Pseudoduganella dura: one gene and its partner. The protein of the gene in region 1 interacts with the protein of each later gene in a pairwise test. Links are inferred from orthologs where the notes say so. Each region holds a gene or a part of one and is shown in the gene's direction. Other genes may lie near its edges.

Region 1 (6,021 bases):
GCATGAAGTACACCTCGGCCGTATCGGATTTCTACGAGCTGGGCCTGGGCGATCCGTATGCCATCTCCGGCGCCCACGGCGACGGCGTGAACGACCTGGTGCAGGAAACGCTGGACAAGGCGTTCGCCTCGCGCCCGGACGACGCCGATGAGCTGCTGCCGTCCGAACGCGGCATCAAGCTGGCGCTGGTCGGCCGGCCGAACGTGGGCAAGTCCACGCTGATCAACACGCTGCTGGGCGAGGAGCGCGTGATCGCGTTCGACATGCCCGGCACCACCCGCGATTCGATCGAGATCCCGTTCGAACGCGACGGCAAGCACTACACGCTGATCGATACCGCCGGCATCCGCCGCCGCGGCAAGGTGTTCGAGGCGATCGAGAAATTCTCGGTCGTCAAGACGCTGCAGTCGATCTCGGAAGCGAACGTGGTGGTCCTGATGCTCGATGCCCAGCAGGATATCTCCGAGCAGGATGCGCACATCGCCGGGTTCATTCTCGAAAGCGGCCGCGCCCTGGTGCTGGCGGTGAACAAGTGGGACGGCCTGCAGACGCACCAGCGCGACCAGGTCAAGAACGACATGGACCGCAAGCTGGACTTCCTCGGCTTCGCCAAGACCCACTTCATCTCGGCACTGAAGGGCACCGGCATCGGCCCGCTGATGAAATCCGTGGACGCCGCCTACGGAGCCGCCATGGCCGACCTGTCGACGCCGAAGCTTACGCGTGCACTGCTGGAAGCGGTCGAGAAGCAGGAACCGAAGCGCAAGGGCGGCCTGCGGCCGAAGATGCGCTATGCCCACCAGGGCGGCATGAACCCGCCGATCATCGTCATCCACGGCAACTCCCTCGATGCGATCAGCGAGCCGTACAAGCGCTACCTGGAAAAGCATTTCCGGGACACGTTCCAGCTCGTGGGGACGCCGCTGCGCATCGAATTGCGCACCGGTAAAAACCCGTTCGACAAGCGCGACAAGGGCTGACCTGCCGTCGGCAGCCTGCCGCGATCGGGTCGCCGGCAATCGAAAGCCGGTGCCAGACAATTTTTCCGGTCGAATCATCCGGAAAACGTGCCTGGCACCAGTGGGCGCATGCCACGCGAGATCTGCCGAAACACCGGTCCGCACGCGGACCGGCTTCACATTTTCACGTTATCTTTTTTCCTCGTTTTCATTTGCACACCCCTGCATAATTCACAAAAACAGGTTACAGTAGCTGAGAAGCATTTCCGTTTGGCAGAGGGCGTCTTTACCTCTGCAATAAGGAGCAGCCGGCACTTGAAATCAAGCGTTTCGCCTCCAATTCCAACACAACAACATAAACTGGAGTAGTTATGAGCAATAAAGGGCAATTGTTACAAGACCCATTCCTGAACGCGCTGCGCAAGGAGCACGTTCCCGTCTCGATCTACCTCGTCAACGGTATCAAGTTGCAAGGTCACATCGAGTCGTTCGACCAGTACGTCGTCCTGCTGCGCAATACCGTTACGCAGATGGTGTACAAGCATGCCATTTCGACTGTGGTACCGGCCCGCGCCGTCAACCTCAACATCGATTCCGAGGCGGAGTAACGCGTTGATCCTAGCGACAACGCCACAGCTTCGTCTTCCGCTTCAACGTTTCCTGGCCATCCCATGCGCGCAGCTTTAGTCGGGGTGGATTTCGGCCAGGGCGACTTCGCCGCCAGTGTCGATGAATTGATGCTGCTCGCGCGTTCCGCAGGAGCGGAGCCCATCACGACCATCACCGGCAAGCGTTCCAGCCCCGATGCTGCCTACTTCGTCGGCAGCGGCAAGGCCGATGAAATCGGCCATGCCGTGCAGGATCACCAGCTGGAGATCGTCATCTTCAATCACGCGCTGTCGCCTGCCCAGCAGCGCAACCTGGAAAAGCGCCTGAACGTGCGGGTGCTCGACCGTACCAGCCTGATCCTCGACATCTTCGCCCAGCGTGCCCAGAGCCACGAGGGCAAGCTGCAGGTCGAGCTGGCCCAGTTGCAGCATCTTTCCACGCGGCTGATCCGCGGCTGGACTCACCTCGAACGCCAGAAGGGCGGTATCGGCCTGCGCGGTCCTGGTGAAACCCAGCTGGAAACCGACCGCCGGCTGATCGGCGAGCGGGTGCGCATGCTCCGTGCGCGGCTGGCCAAGCTGCGCAAGCAGCACGAGACGCAGCGTCGTTCGCGCGGCCGCAACAACGCTTTCTCCATATCGCTCGTCGGTTACACCAATGCCGGCAAGTCCACGCTGTTCAACGCGCTGACCAAGGCCGGCGTCTACGTGGCCGACCAGCTGTTCGCCACGCTCGACACCACGTCGCGCCGCGTGTTCATGGGTGAGGAGGCCGGCAATGTCGTGATTTCCGACACGGTCGGCTTCGTGCGCGAGCTGCCCCACCAGCTGGTGGCGGCATTCCGCGCCACGCTGGAGGAAACCATCCATGCCGACCTGCTGCTGCATGTCGTCGATGGAGCGAGCCCTGTGCGCATGGAGCAGATCGAAGAAGTCAATGCCGTGCTGCGCGAGATCGGCGCCGACCATATTCCGCAGATCCTCGTGTGGAACAAGATCGACGCGGCCGGCCTGGAGCCGGCGGTGGAACGTGATGAACATGATAAGATTTCACGCGTGTTCATCAGCGCCCGGACGGGTGACGGCCTCGATCTGCTGCGTGCGTCGCTCACCGAGGCAGCCCAGCAGCACCGCGAGGCAAGTGCGCGTCCGAAGGACGACACGCCGGCCGATGCCATTTCCACATTCACCGACGTTTAAAACATGCCTCTTTCCTCACTAGCGAAAAGATTAGGCCTGAAGTTGTCCCTGAACGACCCCCGCTGGGGGCAGGACAAGGACAACAACAGGCAGGCCCAGGAAGGCAAGAAGCCCGGCGACGGTCCTCCTGACCTCGATCAGCTGTGGCGCGACTTCAACCAGCGCCTGAACGGCCTGTTCGGCAACAAGAACCGCAACAACAACAGCGGTGGCGGCGGCACCGGCGGCGGCGGCAGCGAATTGCGCGGCGCCGGCGTGACCGTCGGCGCGGTCGCGGCCATTGCCGTGCTGGTCTGGCTGGCCAGTGGCGCATTCATCGTGCAGGAAGGCCAGAAGGGCATCGTCACGACCTTCGGCCGCTACAGCCACGATACCCCGGCCGGCTTCAACTGGCGCTGGCCGTATCCGTTCCAGTCAAACGAAACCGTCAACGTGTCGCAGGTACGGACCGTGGAAGTGGGTTACCGCGGCAACACCCGCAACAAGCAGGCCACCGAATCGCTGATGCTGACCGACGACGAGAACATCATCGATATCCAGTTCGCCGTGCAATACCGGTTGAAGGACCCCGTCGCCTGGCTGTACAACAACCGGGATGCGGAGGACACCGTGCGCCAGGTCGCCGAAACGGCGATCCGCGAGATCGTGGGCCGCAGCAAGATGGACTTCGTGCTCTATGAAGGCCGCGAGAAGGTGGCCTACGACACGCAGCAGCTGATGCAGCAGATCCTGGACCGCTATGCGTCCGGCGCGCTGGTCACCAACGTGACGATGCAGGGCGTGCAGCCGCCGGAGCAGGTGCAGACCGCGTTCGACGATGCCGTCAAGGCCGGCCAGGACCGTGAGCGCCTGAAGAACGAAGGCCAGGCCTACGCGAACCAGGTGGTACCGATCGCGCGCGGCGCGGCATTCCGCCTGCTGCAGGAAGCCGAAGCCTATCGTTCGATGGTGGTCGAGAACGCGAGCGGTAATGCCGACCGCTTCAAGTCCGTGCTGGTCGAGTACCAGAAAGCGCCGGGCGTGACGCGCGACCGCATGTACCTCGATACGATGCAGCAGATCTTCAGCAATACCAGCAAGGTGATGGTCGATTCGAAGGCCGGCAGCAACCTGCTGTACCTGCCGCTGGACAAGCTGATCGCCCAGGTCGCCGCCACCGAGGCGCAACGCGCCAACGTGACCGCGCCGCCACCGGCCGCCGTGCTGCTGCCGCCACCCGACCAGACGTACAGCGGCGAACAGAACCGCGCACGTGAATCGTCCCGTAGCCGGGAGGGCCGTTAATGAACCGTATCGTTACTTTCGTTGTCACCGCGTTCATCGCGCTGATGCTGCTGTCGTCCACCGTGTTCGTGGTGGACCAGCGCAAGTTCGCGATCGTCTTCGCGCTGGGTGAAGTCAAGCAGGTGATCCGCGAGCCGGGCCTGCACTTCAAGCTGCCGCCGCCGTTCCAGAACGTGATGTGGCTCGACAAGCGCATCCTCACGCTCGACTCGCCGGAGGCGGACCGCTTCATCACGGCCGAGAAGATGAACATCCTGGTCGATTCGTTCGTCAAATGGCGCATCGTGGAGCCGCGGCTGTACTTCGTCAGCTTCGGCGGCGACGAGGGCCGGGCGCGCGACCGCATGGCGCAGATCGTCAAGGCGGCGCTGAACGAAGAGATCACCAAACGCACCGTGCGCGAAGTGATTTCCGGCCAGCGCGGCAAGGTGATGGAAGCGATCCGCTCGAAAGTGGTCAACGAGGCGCAGCAGATCGGCGTCCAGATCCTGGACGTGCGGCTGAAGCGCGTCGACTACGTCGAACAGATCAACAATTCCGTCTACGAGCGGATGAAGGCCGAGCGCCTGCGCGTGGCCAATGAACTGCGTTCGACCGGTTCCGCCGACTCCGAAAAGATCCGTGCGGATGCCGACAAGCAGCGCTCCGTGATCCTGTCGGAAGCCTACCGCGAAGCCGAGAAGATCCGCGGCGAGGGCGATGCGAAAGCCAGCGCCATCTATGCCGAGGCATTCGGCCGGAATCCCGAGTTCTACAAGTTCTACCGCAGCCTGGAAGCCTATCGCACTTCGTTCAAGACCAAGGCGGACGTGATGCTGGTGGATCCGAATTCGGAGTTCTTCAAGTACTTCAAGGGTAGCGGCTCGGCCGGGAAATAACCGGTCTGGCAAGCCCGGCCGGCTTGCGCCACGGGCTTCGGGCACACCGCCCACGCCCCGTAAAACTGCCTTCGGCTTCATACCCGAAGGCAGTTTTTTTCCTGTTTGGCCACACTTTCGCGTAAAATATGCGGTTCGGCTTCCGCCGCCTATCGGCGCGCCGTGCCGATTGAACGTTTTTCAACAAACCGGTTTTCCCATGCCGAATTGGCTTTTGCCCGAACATATCGCGGACGTTTTGCCGTCCGAGGCGCGCAAGATCGAGGAGTTGCGCCGCCTGATGCTGGATAACTTCCGGCGTTACGGTTACGAACTCGTGATGCCGCCGCTGCTGGAGTACGTGGAGTCGCTGATGACCGGTGCCGGTCAGGATACCGACCTGCGCACCTTCAAGCTCGTCGACCAGATCACCGGCCGCATGCTGGGCCTGCGTGCCGACATGACGACCCAGGTGGCCCGCATCGATGCCCACCTGCTGAACCGGGCCTCCGTCACCCGCCTGTGCTATGCGGGCCCGGTGCTGCACACCCGTCCTTCGGGGCTGCACGCCACCCGCGAACCCCTGCAGATCGGCGCCGAGATCTACGGCCACGCCGGCCTGGAAGCGGATGCCGAGATCCAGGAACTGGCGCTGGCGTCGCTGGAAATGGCCGGTTTCACCGAGGTGCGGCTGGACCTGGCCCACGTGGGCGTGCTGCGCGCGATCCTCGACCTGGATCTGCTTGCCGCGCGCGACCACGACGCGATCGTGCAGCTGCTGCGCGCGAAGGATGTGCCGGGCCTGCGCGAGCTGACCGCACAGTATGCCTCCGCCACGCGCGATGCGCTGCTGGCCTTGCCGAACCTGTATGGCGACGTGGACGTGCTGGCCAATGCCAGGCATGCGCTGCCGGACCTGCCGGGCATCACCAAGGCGCTGGCCGAACTGGCCGCGCTGGCCGCGTCCGCGATCGGCCGCGCCGAGGTGGCGATCGACCTGGCCGACCTGCGCGGCTACCAGTACGAAAGCGGCGCCACCTTCGCGCTGTACGTGCCGGGCCTGCCGAACGCGGTGGCGCGCGGCGGACGCTACGATCACGTGGGCGAGGCCTT
Region 2 (7,687 bases), 4.2 Mb from region 1 along the record:
GGGTCTCTGAAGACCCGTGGCATGGTACTGCATGGTATTGTATGGACCAAACGACAGAGCCCGCGCCGAAGCATGGCGCGGGCTCTGTGCTTTTTCAATCATCCAAGAGACGACACATGAATTCTGTTCCACTCACCAAGTACGGCGCCGAGCTCCTGAAGGAAGAACTGCACCAGTTGAAGACCAAGGAACGCCGTATCGTCATCGACGCGATCGCCGAGGCGCGTTCGCATGGCGACCTGTCCGAGAACGCCGAATACGATGCCGCGAAAGAGCGCCAGGCCTTCGTCGAAGGCCGTATCGCCGAGCTGGAAGGCAAGCTGTCGAGCGCCCAGGTCATCGACCCGTCCACGCTGGATGCCGAAGGCCGTGTGGTGTTCGGCGCCACCGTCGACCTGGAAGACCTGGAATCGGGCCAGAAGGTCAGCTACCAGATCGTCGGCACCGACGAAGCCGACATCAAGGTCAACAAGGTTTCCGTCACCTCGCCGATCGCCCGGGCGCTGATCGGCAAGTCGGCCGGCGACGTGGTCGAAGTGCAGGCCCCGAGCGGCCCGCGCGAATACGAAATCCTCGAAGTGAACTACGTCTGATGCCGGCGAAGGCCCGGCTGCTGGAGAGGGCGCGCCTGCTCGTGACGGTATTGTGGGCCGGCAGCCTGTGGACTGTCGGCTACCTTGTCGCCCCCACGCTGTTCGCGACGCTGTCCGACCGCGCACTGGCCGGCACGATCGCCGGGGCGATGTTCCATGCCGAGGCCATGCTGTCGCTCGGTTGCGCACTGGCGCTGCTGGTGCTGCTGAAGTTCGCCACGCCCGACTGGACACCGCAGCGCCGCCGCACGATGCTGGCGCTGGTGGCCGCGATGGCGCTGTGCACCGTCGTCAGCCACTACGGGCTGCAGCCGATGATGGCCGAGCTGCGCGCCGCGGCCGGGCCGGGCGGCGTCATGGAATCGGCCGCCAGGTCGCGCTTCGGCATGCTGCACGGCGTGTCCAGCGTGATCTACCTGGTGCAGAGCTTCCTGGCGGGCTGGCTGGTGCTGAAGCAATAGACGAAGCAAAAACGAAGCAAAAAAACAAAGCAAAACAAAGCAATAAAAAAACCCGGCATCCCGGGTTTTCGCAAGTCCGACAACCGCGTGACGCTCAGCTCAGGATCGCCTTCTTGGTGCTGGATTGACGCTTCTTGGCACGCTTGATGGTGCCGCCTTCGGTAACCCGTTCGTTGCCTTTCAGCATGACCTTGCTGACGGAGGGCTTCTTGGTGCCGCTGGCGCTGGGCTTGACGATGGTGACCATGCGCATGCCTTTGCCGGTCTTGCCGGTACGGGTTTTTTCGGCTTCCTTCTTCGGCCGGTACAGTACCAGCAGCTTGCCGATGTGCTGAACGGGGGCCGCGTCGAGTTGCGCGCAGATGGTTTCGTACATTTCGATGCGGGCCTCGCGGTCGTCGCCGAACACGCGGACCTTGATCAGGCCGTGGGAATCCAGTCCCAGTTCGATTTCCTTCATCACGGCTTCGGTCAGGCCGGCCTCGCCAACGAGGACGATGGGCTTGAGCGGATGGGCTTCGGCGCGCAGGGCGCGGCGCTCATCGGGGGTCAGATTCAACATAATGATTTTTTGGTGGTTCTCTTAAAAGCAGTATTCTACGCGAATGGCAAAGAACAAATTAAACAAAAACTGGTTGCACGACCATATAAACGACCCCTACGTGAAGGCTGCTCAGAAGGATGGCTACCGCGCGCGCGCGGCGTACAAGCTCAAGGAGATCGACGAGGACGAGAAGCTGATCCGCTCGGGCCAGGTGATCGTCGACCTGGGCTGCACGCCCGGCAGCTGGGGGCAATACGTGCGGCGCAAGCTGGCCGGCAAGGATGGCGGCGGGATCAACGGCACGATCATCGGGCTCGATATCCTGCCGATGGAGCCGATCGCCGACATGCATTTCATCCAGGGCGATTTTCGCGAACAGGAGAGTGTCGACCAGCTGGCCGAACTGCTGCAGGGGCGCAAGGTCGACCTGGTGCTGTCCGACATGGCGCCGAACCTGTCCGGCATTGCCAGCGCGGATGCGGCAAGGATGGAAGACCTGATCGACCTGGCCATCGAATTTTCCCAGCTCCATTTGAAGCCGGGCGGTTCGCTGCTGGTCAAGTGTTTCAAGGACATGGGTTTTTCGCAAATCGTCGAGAAATTCCGGCATGAATTCAAGACCGTGGCCCAGAAAAAACCCAAGGCAAGCCGCGATAAATCGTCGGAGATCTTCCTGCTGGGGCGTGGCCTGAAAAATCCCGCCGAACGCTGAAGCGGCGCCGGCCGCGGCGCAGCCTGGCCGGCGCCGCTGTTTGATGCATATCCGTACCGGCGCGATGAAATTGCAACGCCCAGTCGTTGCAAAGCGGTTAAAAAACAGGTGAAAATCGCAAACCGGCCTTGTATTTCACGACCGAAGCCGCACATCGACCGCATGTGGCGCATTTTGCGCCGCCATGTGCGCCGATTCTGGCTGGCCGGGCACGTGCGCGGCCGCATTCGCGCACCTTTAGGCCGCTTTGTAGCACGCTTCGGCCTAATGCGGGTAAAATCGAATTTCTGCTACAGGTAACAGGTGCGCGAGCATCCAAGGAGTTTTCGTGAATAACATGTTTTCCAAATCCGCCATCTGGGTTGTCGTAGCCCTGCTGTTGTTCATGCTGTTCAAGCAGTTCGACAACCACAGCGTCTCCGGCGGCAGCAAGACCATCGCGTACTCCGACCTGCTGGACGAGATCAAGGCGAAGCGCGTCAAGGACCTCGTCATCGAGGGCAACACCATCACCGCGACGAAAACGGACGATACACGTGTCCGCACCACGTCCACGTACCTGGACCGCGGCCTGATCGGCGACCTGCGCGACAACGGCGTGCGCTTCGACGTGCGTCCGCCGGAAGAACCGTCGTTCCTGCAGCAGGTATTCGTGTCGTGGTTCCCGATGCTGCTGCTGATCGGTGTGTGGATTTTCTTCATGCGGCAAATGCAGGGCGGCGGCAAGGGCGGGGCGTTCTCGTTCGGCAAGTCGAAGGCCCGCATGCTGGATGAAACCAACAATACCGTCACGTTCTCCGACGTGGCCGGCTGCGACGAAGCCAAGGAAGAAGTCACCGAAATCGTCGACTTCCTGCGCGATCCGACCAAGTTCCAGAAACTGGGCGGCCGCATTCCCCGCGGCGTGCTGATGGTGGGCCCGCCGGGCACCGGTAAAACACTGCTGGCCCGTGCCATCGCCGGCGAAGCGAAAGTGCCGTTCTTCTCGATTTCCGGTTCGGACTTCGTTGAAATGTTCGTCGGCGTGGGTGCCTCCCGCGTGCGCGACATGTTCGAAAATGCCAAGAAACACTCGCCGTGCATCATCTTCATCGACGAGATCGACGCCGTCGGCCGTCACCGTGGCGCCGGCATGGGCGGCGGTAACGACGAACGCGAACAGACGCTGAACCAGCTGCTGGTGGAAATGGACGGCTTCGAGGCGTCCTCGGGCGTCATCGTGATCGCGGCAACCAACCGTGCCGACGTGCTCGACAAGGCGCTGCTGCGCCCGGGCCGTTTCGACCGCCAGGTTTCCGTGGGCCTGCCGGATATCCGCGGCCGCGAGCAGATCCTGAACGTGCACATGCGCAAGGTGCCGATCAGCACCGACGTGAAGGCTGATATTCTGGCGCGCGGCACCCCGGGCTTCTCCGGCGCCGACCTGGCCAACCTGGTCAACGAAGCGGCACTGTTCGCCGCCCGCCGCGGCAAGCGCCTGGTGGACATGGCCGACTTCGAGGATGCGAAAGACAAGATCTTCATGGGCCCGGAACGCAAGTCGATGGTGATCCGCGAAGAGGAACGCCGCAATACGGCGTACCACGAGTCCGGCCACGCCGTCGTCGCCAAGCTGCTGCCGAAGGCCGACCCGGTGCACAAGGTCACGATCATGCCGCGCGGCTGGGCCCTGGGCCTGACGTGGCAGCTGCCCGAGCACGACCGCATCTCCGGCTACAAGGACAAGATGCTGGAAGAAATCTCGATCCTGTTCGGCGGCCGTATCGCCGAGGAACTGTTCGTGGGCCAGATGTCCACCGGCGCTTCCAACGACTTCCAGCGCGCCACCAAGCTGGCCCGGTCGATGGTCACGAAATTCGGCATGTCCGACTCGCTGGGCGTGATGGTGTACGAGGATGAGGCGAACGAAGGCTTCATGGGCGGCACCAACAAGACCATCTCGGAAGCCACGCAGCAGAAGGTCGATGCCGAGATCCGCAGCATCCTCGACACGCAGTACGCCCTGGCGCGCAAGCTGCTGGACGAGAACCGCGACAAGGTCGAAATGATGACCAAGGCACTGCTGGACTGGGAAACGATCGACGCCGACCAGATCAACGACATCATGGCTGGCCAGGAACCGCGTCCGCCGAAAGCCGGCGTCACGATCCGCAAGCAGCCGAGCGGCGACGGCCCGACGGCCTCGCCAAGCGCGACCGCGCCGGCCTGATGCCGCAGGTGAAGTAACCCGCCAGGGCTGCCGTTGCTGTCAGCAAAAGGGTGAGGAGCGATCCTCGCCCTTTTCATTTTTCAAGTTCCTTCCATCCTATGAGTCAAATCCCCTTTGGGCGTTATCAACTGCCGGCCAGCCGTGCCCTGGCGATGGGCATCTTGAACGTCACGCCCGATTCCTTTTCCGACGGCGGCAAGTTTGCCGCGCTCGACTTCGCGCTGTCCCATGCCGAGCAGATGATCCGTGACGGCGCCGACATCCTCGACGTGGGCGGTGAATCCACGCGCCCCGGGGCGCCCGTGGTGCCGGCGGAGGAAGAATTGCGCCGCGTGCTGCCGGTGCTGTACGCGTTGCGCGACTGCGGTACCCCGGTCTCGCTCGATACCTATAAACCGGTGCTGATGAAAGAGGCCGTGCTGGCCGGCGTGGACATGATCAACGACATCAACGCATTCCGCGCGCCGGGCGCGATCGAGGCCGTGCGCGACAGCGATTGTGCGTTGTGCATCATGCATATGCTTGACAAACCTATAACAATGCAGGATAAACCAGTCTACGACGATGTCGTGCTGGAAGTCATTGCCTTCCTGCGCGAACGGATCGATGCGTTGACGGCGGCCGGCATTGACCGGGATCGGTTATGGATCGATCCCGGGTTTGGTTTTGGCAAGACCGTCGAGCATAATTATGCTTTGCTGAAAGCCGGCAGGCGATTGGTTGCCGAGCTCGGCGTTCCGCTGCTGGCGGGACTGTCGCGCAAGTCGATGATCGGCGCGGTGACCGGCAAACCCGTCGAGGGACGGCTGGCAGGCAGCATTGGCGGCGCGCTGGCAGCCGTGGCCCATGGTGCCCGCATCGTACGCGTGCACGACGTCGCCGAGACGGTCGACGCCCTGAAGGTATGGCACGCGGCTCAATGAACCTAACTGAAGAGAACAATATGGCACGACGATATTTTGGAACCGATGGCATCCGTGGCCTGGTGGGCGAATCTCCGATCACTCCTGATTTCGTGATGCGCCTGGGCTATGCCGCCGGCAAAGTGCTGGTGCGCACGACAACGGCCGGCGCAGCCCGGCCAACCGTCCTGATCGGCAAGGACACCCGCATTTCCGGCTACATGCTCGAGGCGGCGCTGGAAGCCGGCTTCGCGGCGGCTGGCGTGGATGTGATGCTGGCGGGCCCGATGCCCACGCCCGCCATCGCGTACCTCACGCGCGCGCTGCGGCTGCAGGCAGGCGTGGTGATCTCGGCTTCGCACAATCCGTTCCAGGATAACGGCATCAAGTTCTTTTCGGAGCAGGGCACGAAGCTGCCCGATTCCGTGGAGCTCGCCATCGAGGCGCAGATCGACCAGCCGATGGCTTGCGTATCGTCCGAAAAGCTGGGCCGCGCGAAGCGCCTGGAGGATGCGCAGGGCCGCTACATCGAGTTCTGCAAGAGCACGTTCCCGAACGAGCTCGATCTGCGTGGCCTGAAGATCGTGGTGGACAGCGCCCATGGCGCCGCCTACAACATCGCGCCGCACGTGTTCCATGAACTGGGCGCCGAAGTGGTTTCGATCGGCAACAAGCCGGATGGTTTCAACATCAACGAAGGCCATGGCGCCACCGCGCCGAAGGCGATGGCCGCCGCCGTGCTGGCACACGACGCCGACCTGGGCATCGCCCTCGATGGCGATGCCGACCGCCTGATCATGTGCGATGCGAACGGCCGCCTCTACAACGGCGACGAACTGCTGTACGTGATGGTCATGGACCGCCTGGCAACCGGCGAAGTGAAAGGCGCCGTCGGCACGCTGATGACGAACATGGCCCTCGAAGTCGCGTTCAAGGAAAAAGGCATCGGCTTCGCGCGCGCCAAGGTCGGCGACCGTTACGTGCTCGAAGTGATGAAGGAAAATGGCTGGATCCTGGGCGGCGAGGGCAGCGGCCACCTGCTGGCACTGGACAAGCACACCACCGGCGACGGCATCGTCTCGGCACTGCAGGTGCTGTCGGCGTTGAAGCGCAGTGGCCAGACGCTGGCGCAGAGCGCCGGCCAGCTGGAGCTGTTCCCGCAGACGCTGATCAATGTGCGCGTGCCGGCCGGCTTCGACTGGCAAAAGAACCCCGCGATGGTGGCCGAGAAGGAAGCCGTCGAACGCGAGCTGGGCGACAGCGGCCGCGTGCTGATCCGTGCATCGGGCACCGAGCCCCTGATCCGCGTGATGGTCGAGGCCCGCGATGCGAACCAGGCACAAAAGTGCGCCCGCCGCATTGCCGACCTGGTCGAGGTGCCGCAGGCCAACGCGGCCTGACGGGTACCGCCGCGCAGCGGGCCATGCGTGCCCGCGCGCGAGCACCTGCAATCCTTTCCCGGGTAGCCCGATGCGCCCGCTGCGGTCGGCGACAAGCCTTTTGAAAGGGTGCGTTGACGCTGGGGGGGCCAGCGGTTATCATTTTGCTCCGACAGCGGGCACCGGCCCGCTTTTCTTTGTACGGAACCTTTTCATTCTGCCCATAGCTCAGCTGGATAGAGCAACGGCCTTCTAAGCCGTAGGTCGCTGGTTCGAACCCAGCTGGGCAGGCCAGTCTCGCCGGCCGGTCACCGTGCACCGGTTCTCCATTGCTCCCGTCCCCGACGCACCGGCATGACCTGCCTTTCAGCGTGTTCGCCGGCAGGCTTGCCGACCTGGCGCGCCGGCTTCCTGTCGCCTCCCGGCCACAATTTTCACCCGCAAATAGTTGTCGTCGTTATAATTGCACGCTTCTGATTTGGAGGTGTCATGCCGGAGATTCGCTTTTCCAGCAATTACCAGGACTTGAGCCAGTCGACCGGCGTGGATGCCGGTTTCCAGTTCGAATTCTATTGCGAGCGCTGCAGCGACCGCTGGCGCACGCACTACAAACCCTATCGCAGCGGCCAGGCCTCGGGCTGGATCCAGAAGGGCGCCAGCATTTTCGGCGGCTTGCTGGGCAACGCCAGCACGGTGGTCAGCGGCATGGCCCAGGCCGGCTGGCACAGCGCGCGTGACGAAGCCTTCACCGAAGCGATCGCCGACGCCAAGGCGCACTTCAATCGCTGCGGTAACTGCCACGATTACGTGTGCGCGCCATGCTTCGACATGGCAAACGGGCTGTGCTTCAATTGTGCGCCGAATGTGCAGGTGGCGATCACCAAGGC

The links.
Region 2: the proteins of hflC (region 1) and ftsH interact in binary tests that used the Escherichia coli proteins (3 or more experiments, as listed by UniProt). The link is inferred for Pseudoduganella dura from one-to-one orthologs.

The regions. Positions count from the first base shown.
Region 1 is NZ_WNWM01000002.1:4,920,341-4,926,361, forward strand. What follows is about bases 2,991-5,989. They hold hflC (protease modulator HflC), read left to right. Parts: upstream 2,991-4,050; coding sequence 4,051-4,929; downstream 4,930-5,989. Other genes in these bases: hflK (FtsH protease activity modulator HflK), read left to right, coding at 2,991-4,051; GJV26_RS21545 (ATP phosphoribosyltransferase regulatory subunit), read left to right, coding at 5,129-5,989. Also shown: ribosome biogenesis GTPase Der, read left to right, coding at 1-980; RNA chaperone Hfq, read left to right, coding at 1,331-1,567; GTPase HflX, read left to right, coding at 1,631-2,767; more of hflK, read left to right, coding at 2,771-2,990; more of GJV26_RS21545, read left to right, coding at 5,990-6,021.
Region 2 is NZ_WNWM01000002.1:769,804-777,490, reverse strand. What follows is about bases 2,170-5,078. They hold ftsH (ATP-dependent zinc metalloprotease FtsH), read left to right. Parts: upstream 2,170-2,638; coding sequence 2,639-4,519; downstream 4,520-5,078. Other genes in these bases: folP (dihydropteroate synthase), read left to right, coding at 4,618-5,078; GJV26_RS03580 (RlmE family RNA methyltransferase), read left to right, coding at 2,170-2,310. Also shown: transcription elongation factor GreA, read left to right, coding at 117-593; GJV26_RS03590 (DUF4149 domain-containing protein), read left to right, coding at 593-1,054; ribosome assembly RNA-binding protein YhbY, read right to left, coding at 1,149-1,616; more of GJV26_RS03580, read left to right, coding at 1,660-2,169; more of folP, read left to right, coding at 5,079-5,442; glmM (phosphoglucosamine mutase), read left to right, coding at 5,463-6,821; GJV26_RS03555 (zinc ribbon domain-containing protein), read left to right, coding at 7,290-7,687. UniProt on the Escherichia coli protein: Acts as a processive, ATP-dependent zinc metallopeptidase for both cytoplasmic and membrane proteins. Plays a role in the quality control of integral membrane proteins.